DNA from 3 places in the Ferdinandcohnia sp. GQ5 genome. Region 3 is predicted to be linked to each of the others. Evidence: predicted binding sites of a transcription regulator. Region 3 holds the regulator's gene; each other region holds the start of a gene.

What was found. The regulator Rex, encoded in region 3, represses fermentation and respiration genes when NADH is low (regulators of the CRP and FNR family bind a similar motif). The targets are predictions, from matches to a motif close to TTGTGAAATATTTCACAA.
Region 1: AC6CHV_RS13205 (DUF2249 domain-containing protein) is a predicted target of Rex. The motif match lies at 4,756-4,773, and genes of this name have one in related genera.
Region 2: nadC (carboxylating nicotinate-nucleotide diphosphorylase) is a predicted target of Rex. The motif match lies at 2,983-3,000, and genes of this name have one in related genera.

The regions. Positions count from the first base shown of each region.
Region 1 is NZ_JCAXEW010000009.1:202,796-210,160, reverse strand. It holds gene AC6CHV_RS13240 (Crp/Fnr family transcriptional regulator) at 1-603, shown strand, start outside; gene AC6CHV_RS13235 (TIGR04053 family radical SAM/SPASM domain-containing protein) at 645-1,769, opposite strand; gene AC6CHV_RS13230 (DUF5316 family protein) at 2,105-2,398, opposite strand; gene AC6CHV_RS13225 (molybdenum cofactor guanylyltransferase) at 2,539-3,144, opposite strand; gene AC6CHV_RS13220 (DUF2249 domain-containing protein) at 3,294-3,524, opposite strand; gene AC6CHV_RS13215 (hypothetical protein) at 3,726-3,863, shown strand; gene AC6CHV_RS13210 (cyclic nucleotide-binding domain-containing protein) at 4,022-4,711, shown strand; gene AC6CHV_RS13205 (DUF2249 domain-containing protein) at 4,833-5,072, shown strand; gene AC6CHV_RS13200 (DUF2249 domain-containing protein) at 5,072-5,278, shown strand; gene AC6CHV_RS13195 (hypothetical protein) at 5,293-6,534, shown strand; gene AC6CHV_RS13190 (metal-sulfur cluster assembly factor) at 6,550-6,849, shown strand; gene AC6CHV_RS13185 (metal-sulfur cluster assembly factor) at 7,066-7,365, shown strand, end outside.
Region 2 is NZ_JCAXEW010000011.1:73,966-81,330, forward strand. It holds gene AC6CHV_RS14645 (TRAP transporter fused permease subunit) at 1-984, opposite strand, end outside; gene AC6CHV_RS14650 (TAXI family TRAP transporter solute-binding subunit) at 1,009-2,016, opposite strand; gene nadC (carboxylating nicotinate-nucleotide diphosphorylase) at 2,096-2,956, opposite strand; gene AC6CHV_RS14660 (aminopeptidase) at 3,225-4,457, opposite strand; gene AC6CHV_RS14665 (DUF1648 domain-containing protein) at 4,633-5,127, shown strand; gene AC6CHV_RS14670 (copper homeostasis protein CutC) at 5,236-5,925, shown strand; gene AC6CHV_RS14675 (PD-(D/E)XK nuclease family protein) at 6,051-7,365, shown strand, end outside.
Region 3 is NZ_JCAXEW010000032.1:4,975-12,339, forward strand. It holds gene tsaD (tRNA (adenosine(37)-N6)-threonylcarbamoyltransferase complex transferase subunit TsaD) at 1-61, shown strand, start outside; gene AC6CHV_RS25230 (ABC-F family ATP-binding cassette domain-containing protein) at 347-2,281, opposite strand; gene moaC (cyclic pyranopterin monophosphate synthase MoaC) at 2,415-2,897, shown strand; gene AC6CHV_RS25240 (redox-sensing transcriptional repressor Rex) at 2,926-3,585, shown strand; gene AC6CHV_RS25245 (twin-arginine translocase TatA/TatE family subunit) at 3,621-3,812, shown strand; gene tatC (twin-arginine translocase subunit TatC) at 3,829-4,578, shown strand; gene AC6CHV_RS25255 (YdiK family protein) at 4,614-4,823, opposite strand; gene AC6CHV_RS25260 (CPBP family intramembrane glutamic endopeptidase) at 4,827-5,552, opposite strand; gene groES (co-chaperone GroES) at 5,896-6,180, shown strand; gene groL (chaperonin GroEL) at 6,236-7,365, shown strand, end outside.

The DNA.
Region 1 (7,365 bases), on a different contig from region 3:
TTTCGTGAAGGAATGAAAGCTTCTGAACTCTATCTGATTCTATCGGGGCGTGTAAAAGTAAGTAAAGGGACATCGGATGGCAATGAGTTATCGCTTCGAATCTGTAGCCAAAATGAAATCGTTGGGGAGTTGACCCTATTTACAGATCAACCTAAATATTTATTTGATTGCAGGATATTGGAGGATTGTGAAATTGCTGTAATTCAAAAGGATGAATTAGAAAAAAAACTCTTTGAAAATACAACACTAGCATTTGAATTTATGAAGTGGATGAGTGATCATTTCCGAAAAACACAAACAAAGTTTAGAGACCTTGTTTTATTAGGCAAAAAAGGAGCATTATATTCCACATTAATTAGGATGACCAACAGCTATGGGGTGGAAAAGGAAAACGGCACTTTAATTGACCTACGTCTGACCAATCAGGAACTAGCTAATTTTTGTGCAACCACAAGAGAAAGTGTAAACCGGATGCTGCATGATTTACGAGTGAAGGATATCATTTCTGTTCAAAAGGGCTATATCACTATTCACGATTTAGGATATATAAAAAAAGCAATACAGTGCGAGGAATGCCCAGCTAAATATTGTAGTATTGAATAACCTAAAGAAAAGACCCACGGGCTCCATGGGTCTTAGGTATTTTAATGTAATGTTCTTTCTTTTTTACGAAGTGCTTCAGGAATATATACACAGAATGGTTCACTCTCCATGTAATCGCCTGTCATGGCATATGCACGAGAACGGGATCCACCACATACATGTCTAAATTCACATACTCCACATTTCCCTTTATATTTGTCAGGATTACGCAAATCTTTGAAGATTGGGGATTCACGATAAATTTCAGCAAGTGGGGTCTCACGAACATTTCCTGCTTTTACAGGTAATAAACCACTCGGATACACATCTCCAGTATGAGAAATAAAGACGAATCCATTCCCATCGTTTACACCTTGTGGCGCTCTTCCAAGTCCATCAATTTGCCCCGTTTTCCCTTGCATAAGGGCATCTTCATAGCGGATTTGTTGTTTTGCATCCTTTGTTTCACGCAATTTTGATTGAATAACTACACGGCGATAGTGTTGTGCAGCAGTCGTTTTTATATCAAATTTCACACGTTTACTAAGGTCATACAACCAGCGAAATACCTTTTCATGTTCAACTGGAGAAATCATATCCGTTTCTTTTCCACGACCAGTAGGTACTAGGAAAAAGACGCTCCATAATACACAATCGAGGTCCTCAACTAATTTTGCCATTTCATCTAATGCATGGACATTGTATCTTGATATTACAGTGTTGATTTGAATTGGAATTTCAAGTTCATGTAAATATTTAATGGCTCTCATTGTTAAATCGAATGAACCATTTGTTCCGCGGAAATGGTCATGAATTTCAGCAGTTGGACCATCTAAGCTAAATGCCCAGCGAGCTAATCCTACTTCTTTCGCCTTTTGAATGGCTTCTTTTGTTACATTTGGTGTTGCACTTGGTGTCATGGAAACGTGCACACCTTTTTTAATTGCATATTCGGCAATGTCATAAACGTCAGTCCGCATTAACGGGTCCCCACCTGTGAATACAAGCATCGGATTATTCATCTCATATATTTGGTCGATTAGCTTTTTCCCCTCTTCAAAGGAAAGCTCTCTAGGGTCTCTTTTATACTGGGCTTCGGCACGGCAATGTAAACATTTTAATTGGCAAGCCCTTGTAAGCTCCCAAATCACAATAAATGGAACTTCGTTATAGTCTCTTTCAAACATGAGGCAAACCTCCCTTGTTAATGTACACATTTTAGCATTATAAAATAGTGAGCAATGTGAGGTACATCACAGGAAACGGAGGTGTTTAAAATTGTTCACAAATTAAGAAAAGCGTAAGCACCTTGAAATTGAACGTCTACTTACTACTGCCACGTCCTGTGGCAAACGTAGACGCCAGCACATCGTGTGCAAGTCCGAAAAGCATAAGAAAAGCTGGCGAGAAGGATGCATTTTATCCTTCTTGACTGATTGGCTTATGACCTCAAGGGGGTAGGCGATGGAGCTAGACAACAAAAATATATGAAATTGAAATGAAGAAATATTCTTTGAAGAAATTAAATGTAATTGAGGGTTAACACTACAGCTACAAGTAGGTTTGGAGCCCCCAAGAGGAAAAACAAATAGGAATATCGAATTCTTGTTTTGCGTTCTTTTTTGCTTTCGGTGTAATAGTTCGCTCTGGCACGATCGCCACTTACAAAGGTATCAGATACAATTCCTGCAAGTAAAAAACATATTATACCCAAAGTCCCAGAAATAACTGAATATGTTTCAAATTGACGAGTAGACAAACCAATTAATAGTAGAAGTCCAGAGGTTACTATACCTAAAATTAAGCCTACTCTCAAACATAATCCCTCCTTAAAGATAGCTCAGATATTATTATTTTATCACATTTTTCAGAAAATTATGAGTGTTAGACTTGAATAATAACAAAGACGTTGCGATGTAATATGGCAACGTCTTTGTGACATATATCGTGTGATCCTCAAGTCGGCTTATGGTTTATTTTTTCATATTCAGTTTTATTATTGATATTCTCAAATTCCATACCTTGTAGCTGAAGATCTTGGTCGGTAACAAATTTTACATTGCAAGTGCCTAATAACTGTGTCATTTTTAATTTTTTATCTTTAAGTAATTGTTCAATCTTTTTTGCGACTCTAGCATGATACACGGCAATTAATGGCTGTTGTCTGTCATTTATAATGGGTACGATTGCATCAATACTTTGATCATTGGTAAAAGTAATAAGCTGCTTTACTAGATTGTCTGTAACAAAAGGAGTATCACAAGGTAAAATTACATACCAATCTGAGTTTGTTTTCTGCATGACTGTGAATATGCCAGCGAGTGGTCCATTGCCCTGAAATTCAGGTAAATCCTGAATTATGGAAATCGAGGCTTCGTTTCGAAATTGCTCTTCTAATACAGGATGGCTCACAATATAAAGTTGGTCCACGTTATCTTTTAATGCATCAACTGCATATTCGTAAAAATATTTGTTTTGAAATTGCGCAAATGCCTTAGGGCTTCCGAATCTCCTTGATTCCCCCCCAGCCAAAAGAACACCTATGAATGTCGGGATTTTCATCAGTAAACACCCTTTTGATTTTTTCTTCATAGTAGCATGAATGAAACAGCCTACCAAACAAAATTCATCATGAATCAAAAAAAGTGTAAACAAAGCCTTTAAAGACCATGCCTACACTATGTAAGAGATTGGAATCTGCGATTGATTTTTTATTTTTTACCGATTGCAACGCGCCATACTTCTGGTCCCTGTTCAAGGTATTCCCAAGTGAATGCGTCACCACGTTCGATCATAAACTGGTATTGGAGTGGTCTTGGATCGTGGTCATTTGATAGCTCCATGATTTCACCTGGTTGTAAACTATCAAATGTTCTAAAGATTGTTGGATGCTTATCCTTCGGTGCATAATCTGGTGCGTTTACTTTCGCTGCAAATACCATTTTAAAATTCCTCCTTTTGATTTATGGGTCCATTGTACCCGAGTCTTTTTAGACCATGTTGTGAAGCAAATCACTATTTACGTATGTTTTTTATCATATGTTCCGAAAACTATGCGATAATTAGATTAAATGAATATCCCACGTAAACATCTTGTCATTCTTCATGATTGTGGAGTTTAAAAGAATTAACGGGGTGAACACATGAAGGAATTTGTAGGCAAATGTAAGGAATGTGAAAAAGATATTTTTTGTTTAGATGGTTTTATTAATGGTGTTGTATTAGATGATAAAAATGGAATACTTTGCTTTAATTGCGCTGAAGAAAAGCATGATAACTAAGCTAGGAGTTTGACTCCTAGCTTTTTTGTGTCCAATTTTTGAACATTGTTGTCATCCTCACCGACTATGATTTATATCACTGTTTTAAAAAGTGGAATTGTTACACTAAATGTTGAGTAACCGCATATATAGTTTATTTTGAACAAGGAGTGAGACAGATGGGATTGCCATCGATTCGTGAACAATTGAAAGGAGTACCCTTGTTTCGGGAACTAACATCAGAAGAACTCGACCCAATTGTAGAAATTTCACAGTCACGATTATATAAACAAAAGATGTTTATCTTTATGCAAGACGATCCACTTGATCGTGTATTTTTCATCCAATCTGGAAAAGTAAAAATTTACAAGTCTGATATGCATGGGAAGGAACAAATTGTTTCTGTTCTAGAAGCAGGAGAAATGTTTCCTCATGCTGGCTTTTTTCGAAAAGGCGGATATCCCGCACATGCCGAAGTAATCGAGGATTCAAATATCATCTTCACCCCCATTGATAAGTTTGAAGACATATTGCTAAAAAATCCTGAGCTTTGCATAAAAATTTTTAAAGTGCTTGGTGAAAAAATAATAGACCTCCAAAAACGTCTAGAAGAACAAATTTTGTTAAGCACCCAAGAACAAATCATAATGCTTTTACTTCGTCTATGTAGGAGTAATGGTGAAAAGACTGGAAATCGCTTTAAACTTACAACTCATTTTACAAATCGAGAACTCGCTAATATGATCGGAACAACTCGTGAATCAGTGAGTCGAACGATTTCTGTTTTGAAAAAGAAGCATATTGTTGACTTGACTACAGACGGTTATTACTTATTAGATCATATGAAACTGCATGATGAGATTTTCTAAAACTAACTTTCAGCCTAATTGACAATCCTAAATAAAATTTGCATTTGTGATTCAGGTCACAACGTTTCTCATTGAAAATGATTATCATTAGTTTATAAACGTTGATAAGGGGGACTTTCAAGTGGAATCAAAAGTAGTAGAAGTAGATGTTAGGGAAGATCTTAAAAATAAGATTGAGCCATTTCAAAAGATTATGGAAGCCGTTAAACCTCTACAGAATGGAGATACATTCATCTTACATGCTCCATTCAAACCGACTCCTTTATTTCCTATTTTAAAGGCAAAAGGGTTTTCAAACGAGGTAGAGCAAATTGATAAAAAACATTGGAAGGTTACCTTTACTAAAAGAGGTGACAAATAATGATATTAGATAACCGAGGTCTTGAGCCACCAACTCCAATGATGCGAACGTTAAAGGCTCTCGAGAAACTAAACAAAGGTGAAACATTGACGATTATAAATGATCGTAAACCTATGTTTTTATATGAACAGCTTGAAGAACTTGGTTACAAGCATATAACAGAACCACATCCTGAAGGCGGCTTTCAAATTGAGATTACAAAATAAGGAGCTGCTTGATCATGATACCTCAATTATCAAATGAAACAAATATCAGGCTACCACTTTCTTTCATTTTATTTAGTGTTGCGGCATTGGTCACATCCCAAGTCATCCTGCTATTCAATGGACATATGGTGATTGATGGGAACTTTAGGGCCCCTGCCATTCTATCATCAGCTCATTTACTTATTCTTGGTTGGGCCTTAATGGTTGCGATGGGGGCAATGTATCAGCTTATACCGGTAGCATTTTTGACTCCGATTTGGAGTGAAAAATTCGGATTTATTCAATTTTGGATTACGGCAATTGGGTTTGGCGGATTTGGCATCACTCTTTCTTTTTCACCAGCCATTTCTATTTTTACAGGATCACTCGCTATAATTGGAATATTATTATTTCTTGTTCAAATGTTTATGACAATGAAAAAACAGGCAAAGAAAAACATTCTAACTGCATTCGTTGGTAGTGCTCTATTTTGCTTGTTACTCACTATTTCGTTAGGAATTCTATTGATTGTTAATTTAGGTGCTGGAATAGCTCACCTAGATCATTTTGCTGTTCTAAAAAGTCATATTCTACTAGGTGCCGCAGGATGGTTTACATTTTTAATTTTCGGCTTTTCCTATAAAATGGTTCCTATGTTTTCGTTAGCACACGGATTTTCGATGAAACTATCAAGTTGGGTTTATTTTGTTTATGCCCTCGGACTTGTTGTAACCATTTTCAGCTTTATTACTGAATTGAACCTAATGTTACAAGTTGGTATGGTTTTGCTTTTTGCTGGTTTCGCCTTATTTTCTTACCATATTTCCACTATCATCAAGGTTAGATTAAAGAAAAAGCTTGATAAACCATTTATTTTTTCATTAATTGCCATTTGTTTTGGCTTAGTTATTCACTTTTTCGGAATGGTTCTTGCTCTCTTACCAGGGTATTACAAATTATATGGTGTACTAGTCTTTCTTTATATCTTTTTATGGGTTGCAGGTAGCATTCTTGGCTATTTATATAAAATTATTCCTTTTCTTTGGTGGACACATAAATATAGCAAACAGATTGGTAAAAGCGATGTTCCTACTTTAAAACAAATGATTGATGAAAAAATGGCAATACCCATTTTTACAGGTTTCGTTGCTGGTTGTATAGTCGTAATTTTGGCCCTTGCCACAGGACAATTGCTTATCTTTTCGATTGGTCAAAGTATTGTTGTCGCTTCAGCATTCTTTTTCAGTTACAGCATTATAAGGGTTCTATTTAAATAAAAGGGGAGAAACATAATGGAATTAAAAGAAAAAATCCTTGAGCAGTTAAAACAAGTGATTGACCCTGAATTAAATATTAATGTTGTTGATTTAGGACTTATTTATGAAATTAATATTAAAGAAAATAATAATGTGTATATTGAAATGACGCTAACTACACCTGGTTGCCCACTACATGATAGTATTACCAGTGGAGTAAAGCATGCAGTTGCCTACCTTGAAGAAGTAAATGATATAGAGGTTTTAATGGTATGGCATCCTGCTTGGTCCCCTGAACGGATGTCTGAAGCTGCCATGAAGCAACTCAGAGGTTAACTATATTTAGCAAAATGCAGGGGATTTCACATTCTTAGATTGTTTCGTTATACTTAAGAAAAGCGCAAGGCGCCGTATATCGGCGACAAGCATAAGACGAGCGCTGACAGAAGGTGTTCTTTACCTTCAGAAGCGATTGGCTTATGACCTCAAGCCGATGGCACCTGGAGCTAGACACCTTTTAAATAAGCTATTTCTCGAAAGGAGAGGTTTTAAATGGATGAAGCTTTAAAGGAAAATATGTTGGGGGCGCTTGAACAAGTGGTAGACCCTGAGTTAGGAATTGATATTGTTAACCTAGGTCTTGTTTATGATGTGGATATGAACGATGAGGGTGTCGCTCAAGTTACAATGACATTAACATCCATGGGATGCCCACTTGCTGGAACGATTGCAATGGATGTAAAACGCGTTCTTACTGAATTGCCAGAAGTAAAAGACGTAGATGTTAACATCGTTTGGAATCCACCATGGAACAAAGATATGATGAGCCGGTACGCTAAAATCGCACTAGGA
Region 2 (7,365 bases), on a different contig from region 3:
AACCATCGCAAGCAATGAAGTATAGTAAAGTATTCCAGGAATAATGGCAGCAATAACAATCGAAATATATGGAATCTGAGTAATTGCTGCCATTAAAAAGGAAGAGGACCCCATAATTGGTGGTAAAATACTACCTCCAGTCGATGCAGCTGCCTCAACTGCTGCCGCAAATGTTGGTTTGTATCCGGAACGCCTACTCACTGGAATCGTAAATGAGCCTGTTGTTACAACATTCGCTGTTGGGCTACCAGAAATCATGCCAAAAAATGCACTCGCAATGACGGCTACCTTGGCTGCTCCACCGCGGGTTCTTCCAGCAAGAGCTGTCGACAACTGGAAGAAGAACTCACCCGCACCCGCCTTTTGTAAAAACGCTCCAAATAGTAAAAACATATACACGAATGATGCTGCAACTGCAATTGGTGAACCCCAAAGGCCGTTAAAGCTATAAGCTAGATCTTCAACTACTTCGGAAAACGAAAATTCCCTATGCCAAATGAGTCCTCCTAAATGATGGCCCCAAAGTGCATAACTGATTCCAATTAAAACGATGATGACGATCGGCATTCCAATCGTGCGACGTGCTGCTTCGATACTTAATAGGACAAATACGAAGCCAACAAAAATATCCAAAGGGGACATAGGGTCGACAATTGGAATCCGTTCCGAAATTCGTTCAGCGTGGATATTAAAATAACATCCGGCACCTAAAGCTAAGAGTGAACAAATATAGTCAGGGATTGTCGGTGTAGCGCTTGTTCTGCTTTGTTTTGAAAAACTATAATATAAAAAGGTCAAGATTAGAATGAAAGCTAGATGAGTTGCCAACAGTTGGATCGGATCTAGTTTTCCCCAGACAACAGACACAATTTGGAATAGTGATAAGATGAATGCAATACTTTTAAAATATTTAGCAGCGGGACCTGTCAAGTCACGCTTTTCACCTTCAGAAAAGGTTCTAGTTATATAATTTGTAAAGCCCATTATCTCGGGAACTCCCTTCTAAATTTAATGGATTAGTCCTTTTTCTACGAAAAATTTCTTTGCACCAGGATGAAGAGGGACCTTCCCGACTTTGCTAAAGTTTTCGTCTGATAGCTTCTTAAATTCCTTATGGACTGTGCCTAGATATTCTACATTTTCATAGATAGCCTTTGTAACGCGATACACTTCTTCTTCAGGAACATCCTTGTGAACAATTAAAATAGCAGGGGTATATAGGGTGTGTATATCTTGATTTAAAAAATTATAACTCCCTGCCGCTATTGTACCTAGCTCCATTCCTAGCTTATCTGCTACATCTTGAAGTATATCTTGGTCCATCGAAATAAATTTCATGTCATTTGTGATGGCCGCCTCTAAAATATCACTGGATGGGACGGATACTGCATCTCCTGTTGTATCGATTCGATTATCTCCCATCAATTCAAACGTTTTTGAACCACTTAAATGATCAACAGAACCACCCCAAGATGCTATATCTTTATAGGTTACATCGTACTCTTGTAAAATCGTTCGGGTTATGATTTCACCCGCAGAGCCCCTTTGGTCAACTGCTAGCCGCATCGGTGCTTCCTTTTGAATCACCTCGTCCAATGAATCGAATTCCACGTCAGCTCGTGCGATTAATTGATAATAGTTAGCAGGAATCACCACACTAATCGCCCGTATATCTGGATAGGCTTCTTTATAAGGTTCTGTTCCACTAAATGCTGCGTAAGCTGTCATGGCATAGGAGATACCATAAGGGACCGTGTTTGTTCCAACACTAGCCGGATTCTCAACAATTCCGCCAGGCTCAACCGTAATAAGTGAACCTTTATTTTCACGACGAATCGACTCGGCGATACCTTCTGTAAAAACAGACCATGCGCCACCTGTCCGTCCGCCAATAATAGTCGTTCGAATATCGCCAGTATCAGCGACAGACACCGCACCAACTTTATTCAAGCAACCTGCTAAAAGAATACTGCTAATTAAAAGTAAGAAAGAATAAATCCAATTTTTTTTAGACATTCACATTACCCCCAAAGGTCATGCTACCCGAGTTCCACCCGTACTTTTAACAAGTCAGATGTACTCGGGTAGCATATCATCATTCATTGAAAGAAGATTTCTTGTTACCTTCTTTTACTTGCAAGCTAATATCAAGGGCTTTTACTGAATGGGTTAAAAATCCTAATGATATATACTGGACACCGGTACCGGAATAGGTGGCTAAATTATCTAAAGTTATTCCGCCAGAGGCTTCGGTGATGATTCCCTTTGGTACTAACTTTGTGAAGTCATTCACTTCTTCAGGGCTACGATTATCGAACATAATCACATCTGCTCCAGCTTCCACAGCTTCCAAGACTTCTTCTTTGTTTTCCGTTTCAACTTCAATCTTTACCATATGGCCAATTTTTTCGCGTACCGCTTCAACCGCTTTTGTAATCGAACCGCAATAGGCGATATGGTTATCCTTAATCATAACCCCATCATAGAGCCCAAAACGGTGATTTTTGCCACCACCCGTTACAACTGCATACTTATCAAGCATACGAAGTCCTGGAATGGTTTTTCTAGTATCACAAATACGAATGGAAGGGTCGTTTAAAGCTTCTACACATCTGTTTGTAACGGTTGCAATTCCACTCATTCGTTGGATAAGGTTCAGTATCACTCTTTCACCAGTGAGTAGGTGGGATGTCGGTCCACTTACTGTTGCGATTGAATCGCCAGCATAAACATAATCTCCGTCAGAAAAACGAAGCTCGACTCCAATGGTAGAATCTAATAAGCGATAGGCTTCCTTAATAATGGCTAATCCAGAAATAATTCCTTCCTCTTTAGCAATAAATACGCCTTGACTTGTTTGTTCAATTGGGAAAATTGATTGACTTGTTACATCCAGTTCACCTAAATCTTCAAGTAAGAACTCCTGTAACATTTTACGCAATTTTAATAGATTCATAGTTTTTCCTCCTAGGATAAATAAGTTTGATAATAATTTCACAAACTTAGGTAAGGTAATTTTTGGTTATAAAAAGTTTAAGGGATACATCTGGAAATACAAGTGTCTTGTCATCTATATTTACATAATACTATCTAAAATTCAATAGCATCAATAAATAAAATTATTGGCTATTTTATAATTAAAAAGAAAAAAACACCACTGGAAGAGAAAATCCTCCAATGATGCCTATATATGACTTGTTAAATTTACTAGAGACAATATTATATTAGAATGCCCAGTCCCCTTTACGGAAAACGGGTTCGGTGGTGCCATCATTCGTAATGCCGTCGATGTCCATTTCACCTGAACCGACCATGAAGTCAACGTGTGTGATACTTGAGTTTGCTCCTTTTATTACAAGCTCTTCCCGCGACATTGTTTTACCACCTTCAATACAGAAGGCATATGCGTTTCCGATTGCAAAGTGATTGGAGGCATTTTCATCAAAAAGAGTATTGTAAAACAGAATTTTTGATTGTGAAATAGGTGAACTATGTGGAACTAACGCAACCTCACCTAAATAGTGACTGCCTTCATCTGTTTCCACAAGGCGTTTGAGTGTGTCTTCACCAGCTTCAGCCTTTACATCCACGATTCGTCCATTTTCAAATGTGAGCGTAAAGTTATCAATTAAGCTTCCCCCGTAATTGAGTGGCTTCGTGCTGCTTATATAACCATTTACACCTTCTTTTGCAGGAACGGTGAAGACCTCCTCTGTTGGCATATTGGCTACGAATTGAATATTTTGTTCGTTTTCACCACCACCGCCAATCCAAACGTGACCCTCAGGAAGTTCTACCATCAAGTCAGTTCCAGGCGCTGTATAATGCAATTTTTTATATTTTTTCTTGTTTAAGTACTCCACTTTTGCATGCAAAGTTGCATTGTGATCCTTCCAAGCTTGTACGGGATTTTCCGTATCTACACGAGTTGCTTGGAATATCGCTTCCCATAACTTTTCAACTTGTTCTGCAGAGGAGAGGTCTGGGAATACTTTTTCAGCCCAGCTTTCTGATGGCACAGCAATAACGGACCAGCTTACTTTATCAGCTTGAGAATAATTCCTGTATTTTTCCAGTGCTTGACCAGCAGTTTTATTTGCATTGGCAATGCGCTCAGGATTGACACCTTTCAGTAAATCTGGATTTGATGAAATGATAGACAAAAAGGCAGCTCCGTTTTCAGCGAGTTCTTCCATTCCTTTCGCTTTCCACATTGGGTAATCCAGGAATGCTTCATCTGGTGCTAAATCAAAGCGAGTGCGTGTAATTTCGTCATCATTCCACTCGACATATACATTTCTTGCTCCGGCCTCATAAGCTTTTTTTACAACTTTTCTAACATATTCTACAGCTGAGATAGGTGCATTGATAAGTAGGTTTTGTCCTTGCTGTACATTAACACCTACACGCACAGCTAAGTCAGCATATTTCTCTAACATTTGTTCGAACGTACTCATATGTATTCTCCTTTGCAACGTGCTATTAACCTAACACGATTGTGTTATATTTCTTTTTTAGTGTAACAGATACAATATCAACCATGAAATACATTTTTATGAAATTAATGTCTTAAATTGAAACCCTTACCACCCCTTCATCGTATTAAAAGTATGAGGAAGGAGTGGTTTTTTTATGTCCAACAAACCAGTGCTTAAACTCCCAAAAACAATATCTGAAAGAATACTAGAAACGCTATCAATTTTATTTTTAGTTGGTATTTATGTTTACATCATCGTAAGTTGGGGTGAAATCCCGGATCGAGTACCTACCCACTTTAATATCTCTGGTGAGCCAAATAGCTGGGGCGGTAAAGGTAGTGTTCTCATCCTCCCAATCATTGCAACCTTTTTATTCAAGACCATGTTTATCTTGAGTAAGTTTCCGCATATTCATAATTACCCTGTTGAGGTGACACCCGAAAACGCAGAAGGCATATATAGAGCATCTCGAAAAATGCTCGTCGTGATGAATTTCCTTCTTACGTTTTTCCTAGTGATTGGTGCATTGGAAATGATTAACGTCGCCCAAGGAAATGAAGGTCTAGGCATGTGGTACATGATTGGTTTTTTTGTGTCTCTTTTTGGGACAATGGGGTATTATATGTACAAGATGTTTAAAATAAGGTAAGTGGGGAAGAGTGTCAAAGTGACCAGAGGGACGGTTCTCTTGGTTCCTTATAAGGACCATAAGAACCGTCCCCGCGGTACCAAATTACATAAAAGGTAGGAAATAAACATGTTACTTGAAATTATTGTACAAGACGCAGTAGATGCAAGAATGGCCGAAGAACATGGTGCAAATCGTTTAGAATTAGTAACGGCAATGACAGAAGGAGGTTTAACACCTTCGTATGGAATTATAAAGGATGTTCTTCAAGCGGTCTCCATTCCTGTTCATGTTATGATTCGTCCTCATGGGTACTCATTTATATATTCAGAGGAAGATAAGCGAGTGATTTTGGAAGATATAAAGGTTTGTAAGGACCTTGGTGCCACAGGAATTGTTTTTGGTTCATTAACGGAAAGCGGAGAGATTGATGAAGCCTTTCTTGACATAGTGATTGCAGCAGCGGATGGAATGAAAATTACCTTCCACCGTGCAATTGATGAAGCAAAGGATATTATTGAGGCATATAAGACCCTTCAAAAATATAGTGATTCTATCCAAACGGTATTAACCTCTGGAGGAGCGCCAAAGGCGTTAGAAGGTGTAGAAAATCTTAAGGAAATGATTGCATTAGCTAACGAAAAGCCATCACCGGTCGTTATGCCAGGATCTGGCTTATCACACAACAATATTGTAGAAATTCATGAAAAAGTTCATGCAACCGAATACCATTTCGGCTCTGCGGTTCGAATAAATGGGAAGTTTAGCGAACCGATAAATGGGAATACTATTAGTACGATAAAACAAATATTAGGTTAATACAACATGGATGTCTGAATGTAGATTTAGACGTCCTTTTATTTTGGTAAAAATCGATTGAACAGATATCACGCCGTTAGAAACAAAGAAGTTACGGCTAGTCACGAAAATGGAGAGTGAAAACCTTGGAAGTTCTCATTAAACACCTCGAAACGATATGTAATAAGCATTTATTAACGGAAAAAATCTTACTTGTGGATTCATATATGATTGGCGAACAAATACTAAGGCAATTTACTCAAAATAAAAATAATGCGGTAAATATCAAAATCAAAACTGTTAAGGATCTTGCACTTGATGCCTACTCTAAAGAAGAAAACCAACTCATCAGTGACACACTAGGAACTCATTTTATGTATTCCCTACTGTCGGAGCAAAAGATGGACTTTCGCTATTTTCAAGAGGTTGAAATCACGCCGACTTTAAGCCAAAGGATGTACCAAACAGTAAAGTTATTGCGCCTGGATGGCTACACAAGTAGCTCAGTTTCGAGGGAAGATTTTGTTTCACCTGCAAAAGGCGAAGATATGATAAGAATATTAGCGACTTATGAAGAATTTCTTCATAAAAATAAAATGATTGATGAAGCCGAGCTTTTCAGGAGTGCTCTAGGAAAATATCACTCTAGAAACCAAGTCTTCATTTTTCAGAGCAACTTAAGGTTAGCTTACCTTCAAGTAGAATTTATAAAGAGTATACTTCCAGCAAATTACTTCCATTTACCGATGGAAGCAGTACGAGGTATGGAGATACCTGAAAGCACTTCTTTTTCAAAGGTTGTTTTCGGTGGCGAAACACCATTAAGCTATCTTTTTGATGTAGAACATTGCCAAACAACGATTCCGACACTTTCCCTTTTTTCTGCTAAAACGGAGGATACGGAGCTAAAGGAAGTACTATTTCGCATGAAGGAAAAAGGAATCAGGTTTGATGAGGCAGTAATCTTTTACACAGCAAGTTCGAAATATATAACCACTATGTATCATCTAGCGGAACGAATGCAACTCCCTGTGACGTACGGTGAGGGGATTCCAATTGGTTTTACGCGTCCTGGAAAGTTTGTGGCAGGCATCCTGGCTTGGATGAAGGAAGTTTATAGTGTGCTAGTCTTCTTGGACCTTCTTCAGGAAAATTTACTGGATTTGAGAGAAGACGCGCCGTCAAAAGCTAGAATTGCAAACTTGCTAAGGGATGCACATATTGGTTGGGGGAAAGAGCGTTATCTTTCACAAATCCATGACAAAATCAATCAACAAAACACTTCAGAGGAACGAATCCAGCATTATCAATGGCTATTAAAATGGTTCTCATCTGTATTCAAACAAACACCTACAATCCAACATGATGGAACCATTGTCTATAGTGATCTGCTAAAAACGATTAAATATTTTCTGCAAAACTATTGTAAAGTTTCTTCCGTATTTGACCAACTAGCGAAAG
Region 3 (7,365 bases):
AAAAGGAAAGCGTTCGTCTTACGCATTGAATGCTAATCCTGGGTTAGACATTGAAAGATAGTCAAAAAGTCCTCTTTTATTAAAGAGGGCTTTTTTGTTGATAAATAATCCACATAATCACAGGTTTTGTGGAAAACTTATAAAAAGTACCGAAATAACTAATATGTATTTGTGGACACTTTTTGTGGATAAGTCTGTTGATAAGTGTGGATTATGTGGATAACGTGGATAAGATAGTGTATAACTATATTTTTTTGTGTAAATAATCAAAAAAATTCCCCATTCTAAAAATTAGAGATGGGGATATCTTTATTTTGTTGATAGGTGTAAAGTTCTAGGATGTTAGTTATCCACTGATTTCGTGGAGAGATTCCCATTCTTCCATAAGCGCTTCAAGTTTTGCTGAGGATTTTTCGTTTTCTTCATTAATTCGTTGAACTTCCTCATGATTTTGATAGACTTCTGGATCACAGAGAAGCTGTTCATTTTCTTCGATTTTTTCTTCGATTGTTGAAATTTCCAACTCGATTTCTTCGATTCTGCGTTTTCTTTGACGCTCAAGCTTCTTTAATTGTTTTTCTTGTTCATAGGATGTCTTTTCTTGGACCACTTCACGTTTGGTGTTCTTTGACTCTTGGGCTTCTAGCCTTGCGAGTTCCTCCATTTCAAACTTCTTTTCAAGGTGGTAGTCATAATCACCTAAGTATTCTGTAAGTCCTTCATTAGATAACTCAAACACTTTTGTTGCAATGCGGTTAATAAAATATCGGTCATGGGAAACAAAAAGGATTGTACCGGGATAATCAATTAGAGCATTTTCAAGTACTTCCTTACTATCAAGGTCTAAGTGGTTGGTAGGCTCGTCAAGAATGAGAAAATTAGATTTCTCCATCATTAGCTTCGAAAGGGCAAGTCTTGCTTTCTCGCCACCACTTAAGGTTGAAACGGTTTTTAACACATCATCCCCTGAGAAGAGAAAGTTTCCAAGAACCGTACGGATTTCTTTTTCAGTTTTAAGAGGGTATTCGTCCCATAATTCATTTAAAACTCGCTTGTTCGAGTTGAGGTCCGCTTGTTGTTGATCATAGTAACCGATGGTCACATGTGAACCAAAGCGAAATGTTCCCTCTACGTTGTCGAGTTTTTCAATAATTGCTTTTAGTAAGGTTGATTTTCCGATTCCGTTTGGACCCACTAAAGCAATGCTATCTTCACGGTAAATATTGAAATTAATATTTTTGATTATCGGTTTGCCTTTTTCGTACGAAACGGTGATATCTTTTGCACTTAGTACGTCATTTCCACTTTGCCTCTCGATTTCAAATCGGAAGGAAGCTGACTTTTCATCACCTAATGGCCTGTCCATTAGCTCCATTCTTTCAAGTTGCTTTCGTCTACTTTGGGCACGCTTGGTGGTTGAAGCTCGAACTAGGTTTTTTGCGATGAAATCCTTTAGCTTTTCCACTTCTTCTTGTTGTTTTTCATATTTTTTCAACTCAAGTTCGTAGTTTTCAGCCTTGAGTTTTAAATAGTTGCTATAGTTACCGACATATCTGGTGCTTGTGTGTCTTGAAATTTCATAAACTTGGTTGACCACTTTATCAAGGAAGTATCGGTCATGGGATACGATTAATAGTGCTCCAGGATATCCTTGTAGATATTGTTCTAGCCACGTAAGTGTGTTGATATCAAGGTGGTTAGTTGGCTCGTCCAAGATTAACAGATCAGGCTTGGTTAGTAATAGTTTACAAAGGGCAAGGCGTGTCTTCTGACCGCCGCTTAAGCTGGATATTTTGGTTTGGTAGTCTTCTTCTGTAAAATTAAAACCATGTAGAATGGATCGAATATCAGCTTCGTATTGATAGCCTCCCTTTTCCTTAAAATCAACCTGTAGCTGATCATATTCTTCAAGTAATTTTTGGTAATCATCCGGATTTTCAAAGAGGGATGGGTCTCCCATTTTAACCTCTAAGTCTCTAAGGTCTTTTTCAAGCTTTTGTAAGGAGGCAAAAACAGTTAGCATTTCCTCCCAGATGGTCAAACTCGATTCAAGTCCTGTATTCTGAGCGAGGTAATCAATGGTAACACTTTTCGGTTTGATAATTTCACCGCCATCATGAGACATATGGCCAGCAATAATTTTTAAAAGTGTTGATTTTCCAGCACCGTTTCGTCCAACGATGGCAATACGGTCACGAGTTTGTACTTCTAACTTTATATTCGATAATATAAGATCAGCAGCAAAATACTTTTTGAGCTGATTTACTTGTAGTAAAATCATGTTATTTCACCTCTTGTTTCTATCATCAGTGTATCTTATATTGTCTAATTAGAGCAACTGCAATGATATTGTTCACAGATGTATCAAAGACAGATGTGTTAAAATAGTGTATAGTTTATGGGAGGGTTTGTTTATGTCATCATTTACCCATTTTAATGAGCAAGGTCGTGCCAAGATGGTCGACATTACGGAAAAAGCAGATACTGTCCGTACAGCAATTGCAAAATCAAGTATTACTGTAAATAAAATCATTTATGAGCAAATAATAAATAATGAGGTTAGTAAGGGTGATGTCCTTGCTGTTTCTCAGGTTGCCGGGATTATGGCAGCCAAAAAGACGTCAGAGTTAATTCCGATGTGTCATCCATTGGCATTAAAGGGCGTTGATATACGTTTTAGCTGGACAATCCAAGATGAATATATTTTAAATATCACGGTTTCAGTTAAAACAAAGGGCAGTACAGGTGTCGAAATGGAAGCACTTACTGCTGCATCTGTTTGTGCGCTAACTGTCTATGATATGTGTAAAGCGGTTGATAAAGGAATGGTCATTGGACCAACTTATTTGGCTGAAAAAACAGGTGGAAAGAACGGAGATTTTATAAGGGAGCTATAGTTAGTTCCAAGTTAGTGGAGGAATTAAGGTGAATCTTGAACAATCAAAAATACCACAAGCAACTGCCAAAAGGCTGCCACTTTACTATCGATTTTTGAAAAATTTGCATGCCTCAGGAAAACAGAGGGTTTCATCTGCAGAACTAAGTGATGCGGTTAAGGTTGATTCCGCAACAATTAGGAGAGATTTTTCTTATTTCGGAGCATTGGGAAAAAAAGGGTATGGTTATAATGTCAATTATTTATTATCCTTTTTTAGTAAGACCTTAGATCAAGACGAGTTAACGAAGGTTACTTTAATCGGTGTAGGGAATTTAGGTACAGCATTTTTACATTATAATTTTTCAAAAAATAATAATACAAAAATTGAGCTTGCGTTTGATGTGGATTATAATAAGGTAGGTAGTAGTATTGGTGGAGTAAAGGTACACCATCTTGATGACCTGGAAAAAGAATTGCCTGATGATGTAACGGTGGCTATTCTAACGGTGCCGGTTGGGGCAGCTCAGTCGATTACAGACCGCTTGGTTAATAAAGGGATCAAGGGTATTCTTAATTTTACCCCAGCACGAATCAATGTGCCTGAACATATTCGGGTTCACCATATTGATTTGGCCGTAGAACTACAAGCCCTTGTATATTTCTTAAAGCATTATTCAAATGATTCAAATGATTCAAGTGAAGAATAATAATAGATCTTATAATTGTAGGGAGGTGACTTACAGTGGGAAGTCTTGGATTCGGTAGTATTTTATTGATTGTATTTGCAGCGTTATTAATCTTTGGACCGAAGAAGTTGCCTCAACTAGGAAAAGCAGCGGGTAATACATTGCGTGAGTTTAAAAACGCAACAAAAGGTTTAGCAGACGATGACGATGATGATGTTAAGAAGAATGAAACTCAAGATGTGAAGTAATGATAGGATGAGTCACATGAATGAAAAAGAAATGTCCGTCTATGATCATATTGGAGAGTTACGAAAACGACTGATCTACGTAGTCGTTTTCTTCTTCATTGTTGCATTAGGAAGCTTTTTTCTCGCAGAGCCAGTTATTCTCTATTTGCAAAATGCAGAGGAAGCAAAAGAGCTGACAATGAATGCTTTTCGTATGACAGATCCAATTAAAATCTATATGCAATTTGCTTTTATCATTGCCCTTGTTATCTCATCTCCTTTTCTCCTTTATCAACTTTGGGCCTTCATCAGTCCTGGCTTATATGAAAAGGAAAGAAAGGTAACCTTGAGTTATATTCCGCTTTCGGTAATCCTTTTTCTAATAGGAGTTTCTTTCTCCTACTTTATTTTGTTCCCGTTTGTAGTGAACTTTATGACAAGGTTAGCGGTACGCCTTGATATAAATCAGGTGATTGGAATTAACGAATATTTTCAATTCCTGTTGCAATTGACTTTACCGTTTGGCTTTTTGTTTCAACTGCCGGTTATTGTGATGTTTTTAACAAGATTGGGAATAGTAACACCGATGTTTCTATCTAAAATACGAAAGTTCGCGTATTTTATTCTATTAGTCATCGGAGGTTTAATCACACCTCCTGAAATAATCTCGCATTTAATGGTTACAGTACCGTTATTCGGATTATATGAAATCAGTATTCTTGTATCAAAAAGTGCCTACAGGAAGGCACTAAAAGCAGAAATGGAAGCGGCAAATTCGATAGAGTAGGGAAGTCTATAAAAAAAATAACCTCCGTTGTGAGGTTATTTTTTTGTTTTTGAGATCTTTTTTATTTTACTGTGAAGGACAAACATTCGGATAGCCACACCAAAGTCGAATGTTGCGACAAGTGCTAGAAGGATGGTAGAGAAGTTCCAAACGGTCTCTGTTGCACTATTAATCGCAATATAGGTAAACAGAATCCCCATTAGCGTGTAAATGATGCCCATTACAAAAGGTGAAGTTCTTCGCATAAATTAAAAGCCTCCAATAAATGTCTGTTGCAGCTTCTCGGCTTGCTTCATGATCCTTTCTATATCATCTGCAAAAATCGTTTGAACCACTACAACAAAAGTATTCATTGCAACATGTGCAAAGATTGGAACGATAATCCGTTTTGTCCGTACATAAAGGAAGGCAAAGGTAAAGCCCATCGCTGTATAAATCAGAATATGCGTAAAGTCCATATGCACTACTGCAAAGATTAACGAACTAATCAGGGCAGAAATGAAAAAGTTAAATTTTTTATATAAGGAACCAAAAATAATTTGGCGAAAGATAATTTCCTCAAGGATTGGCCCAATAATGGAAACTACGATTATAAGCAGTGGTAGAGATTTTACCAAGGCCATAATTTCTTGGGTGTTCTCAGAACCAGCCTCAATACCAAGCAAATGAATCTCAATATTAGCTGCAATAACCTGAGCAGTCATTGCCATGAATATACCTGCTATTGCCCATCCAATCGCTTCTCCTTTTGAAGAACGATGAAGATTTTGATGTCTTTCATTAATATCTTGTCTTAATAAAAATAAAACAATCGGAAGTGCCGCCACAAAACTAATAACAGTCCAAAGGGCAATAATCGTATTCGGGTCAACATCATCTCCGATGCCTAAAAGCAATAGAAGCGGGATACCTAAAATTCCAGAGAACTGCATGATAATGTAAGTTAAAATGACATACCAATAACGAGCTTTCATGAAAATCTCCTTTAGTAGTTGGAATAAATATCAAGTTTTTATACTTTTGTCCACTTTTTGTATTGTATCATATATTCGCTTATATCCATTAGTATTATGCAAATTCAAATTTTCATTGAAGAAAGTAATTTGTTGGTTTATTTTTCCTGCATATAACATAGGATAGATAGGTGGGCCAAGTTTCGCATGATAAAATTGAACTTTTTTGTAAATTTCTATCTCAAATGACTTGCAAAATAAGTAGAGATTATTTAATATAATAATTGTGTTAGCACTCAGATGAGTTGAGTGCTAATAAGAAGACGAAACTAATTATCTATATTATTTGAGGAGGTTGTTTCACTTGTTAAAGCCATTAGGTGATCGCGTTGTTATTGAACTAGTTGAATCAGAGGAAAAAACTGCAAGCGGAATCGTATTACCAGATTCTGCAAAGGAAAAGCCTCAAGAAGGTAAAGTAGTTGCTGTAGGTACAGGTCGTGTATTAGACAGCGGTGAAAGAGTAGCTTTAGAGGTTGCGGTTGGTGATCGCATTATCTTCTCAAAATATGCTGGTACTGAAGTGAAATATGAAGGTACTGAATACTTAGTATTACGCGAAAGCGACATTTTAGCTGTAATCGGTTAATAGAAAAACAGCATTTTATATCATAGATTCTTAATTTTTTGAGGAGGGCTTAAGAATGGCAAAAGAAATTAAATTTAGTGAAGACGCTCGTCGCGCTATGCTTCGTGGTGTTGATGCTTTAGCAAACGCTGTAAAAGTAACATTAGGACCAAAAGGACGTAACGTTGTTCTTGAGAAAAAATTCGGTTCACCTCTTATCACAAATGACGGTGTAACAATTGCTAAAGAAATCGAATTAGAAGATGCATTCGAAAACATGGGTGCAAAACTAGTTGCTGAAGTTGCTAGTAAAACAAACGATGTAGCTGGTGACGGTACTACTACTGCAACAGTTCTTGCTCAAGCAATGATTCGTGAAGGCTTAAAGAACGTTACTGCTGGTGCAAACCCAATGGTAGTTCGTAGAGGCATTGAAAAAGCTGTAACAACAGCTGTTGAAGAATTAAAAGCTATTTCTAAACCAATTGAAGGTAAAGAGTCTATCGCACAAGTTGCTGCTATTTCTTCAGATGACAAAGAAGTTGGTCAATTAATCGCTGAAGCAATGGAGCGAGTTGGTAACGACGGTGTTATCACAATTGAAGAATCTAAAGGTTTCTCTACTGAACTAGAAGTAGTAGAAGGTATGCAATTTGACCGTGGATATGCTTCTCCATATATGGTAACTGATTCTGATAAAATGGAAGCAGTTCTTGAAAACCCATATGTGTTAATTACTGACAAAAAGATTTCAAGCATTCAAGAAATCCTACCAGTATTAGAGCAAGTAGTTCAACAAGGTAAGCCATTATTACTAATCGCTGAAGATGTTGAAGGTGAAGCACTTGCAACTCTAGTTGTGAACAAGCTTCGTGGTACATTCAATGCAGTAGCTGTTAAGGCTCCTGGATTTGGTGACCGTCGTAAAGCAATGCTAGAAGATATTGCTATCCTAACTGGTGGTCAAGTAATCACTGAAGATTTAGGTTTAGACCTTAAATCTGCTGACATCACTCAATTAGGTCGCGCTTCTAAGATTGTAGTAACAAAAGAAAATACGACTATCGTTGAAGGTGCTGGTGAATCTGACAAGATCGCAGCTCGCGTTAACAATATCCGTGTTCAAATGGAAGAAACTACTTCTGAATTTGACAAAGAAAAATTACAAGAGCGCCTAGCTAAATTAGCTGGTGGAGTTGCAGTTAT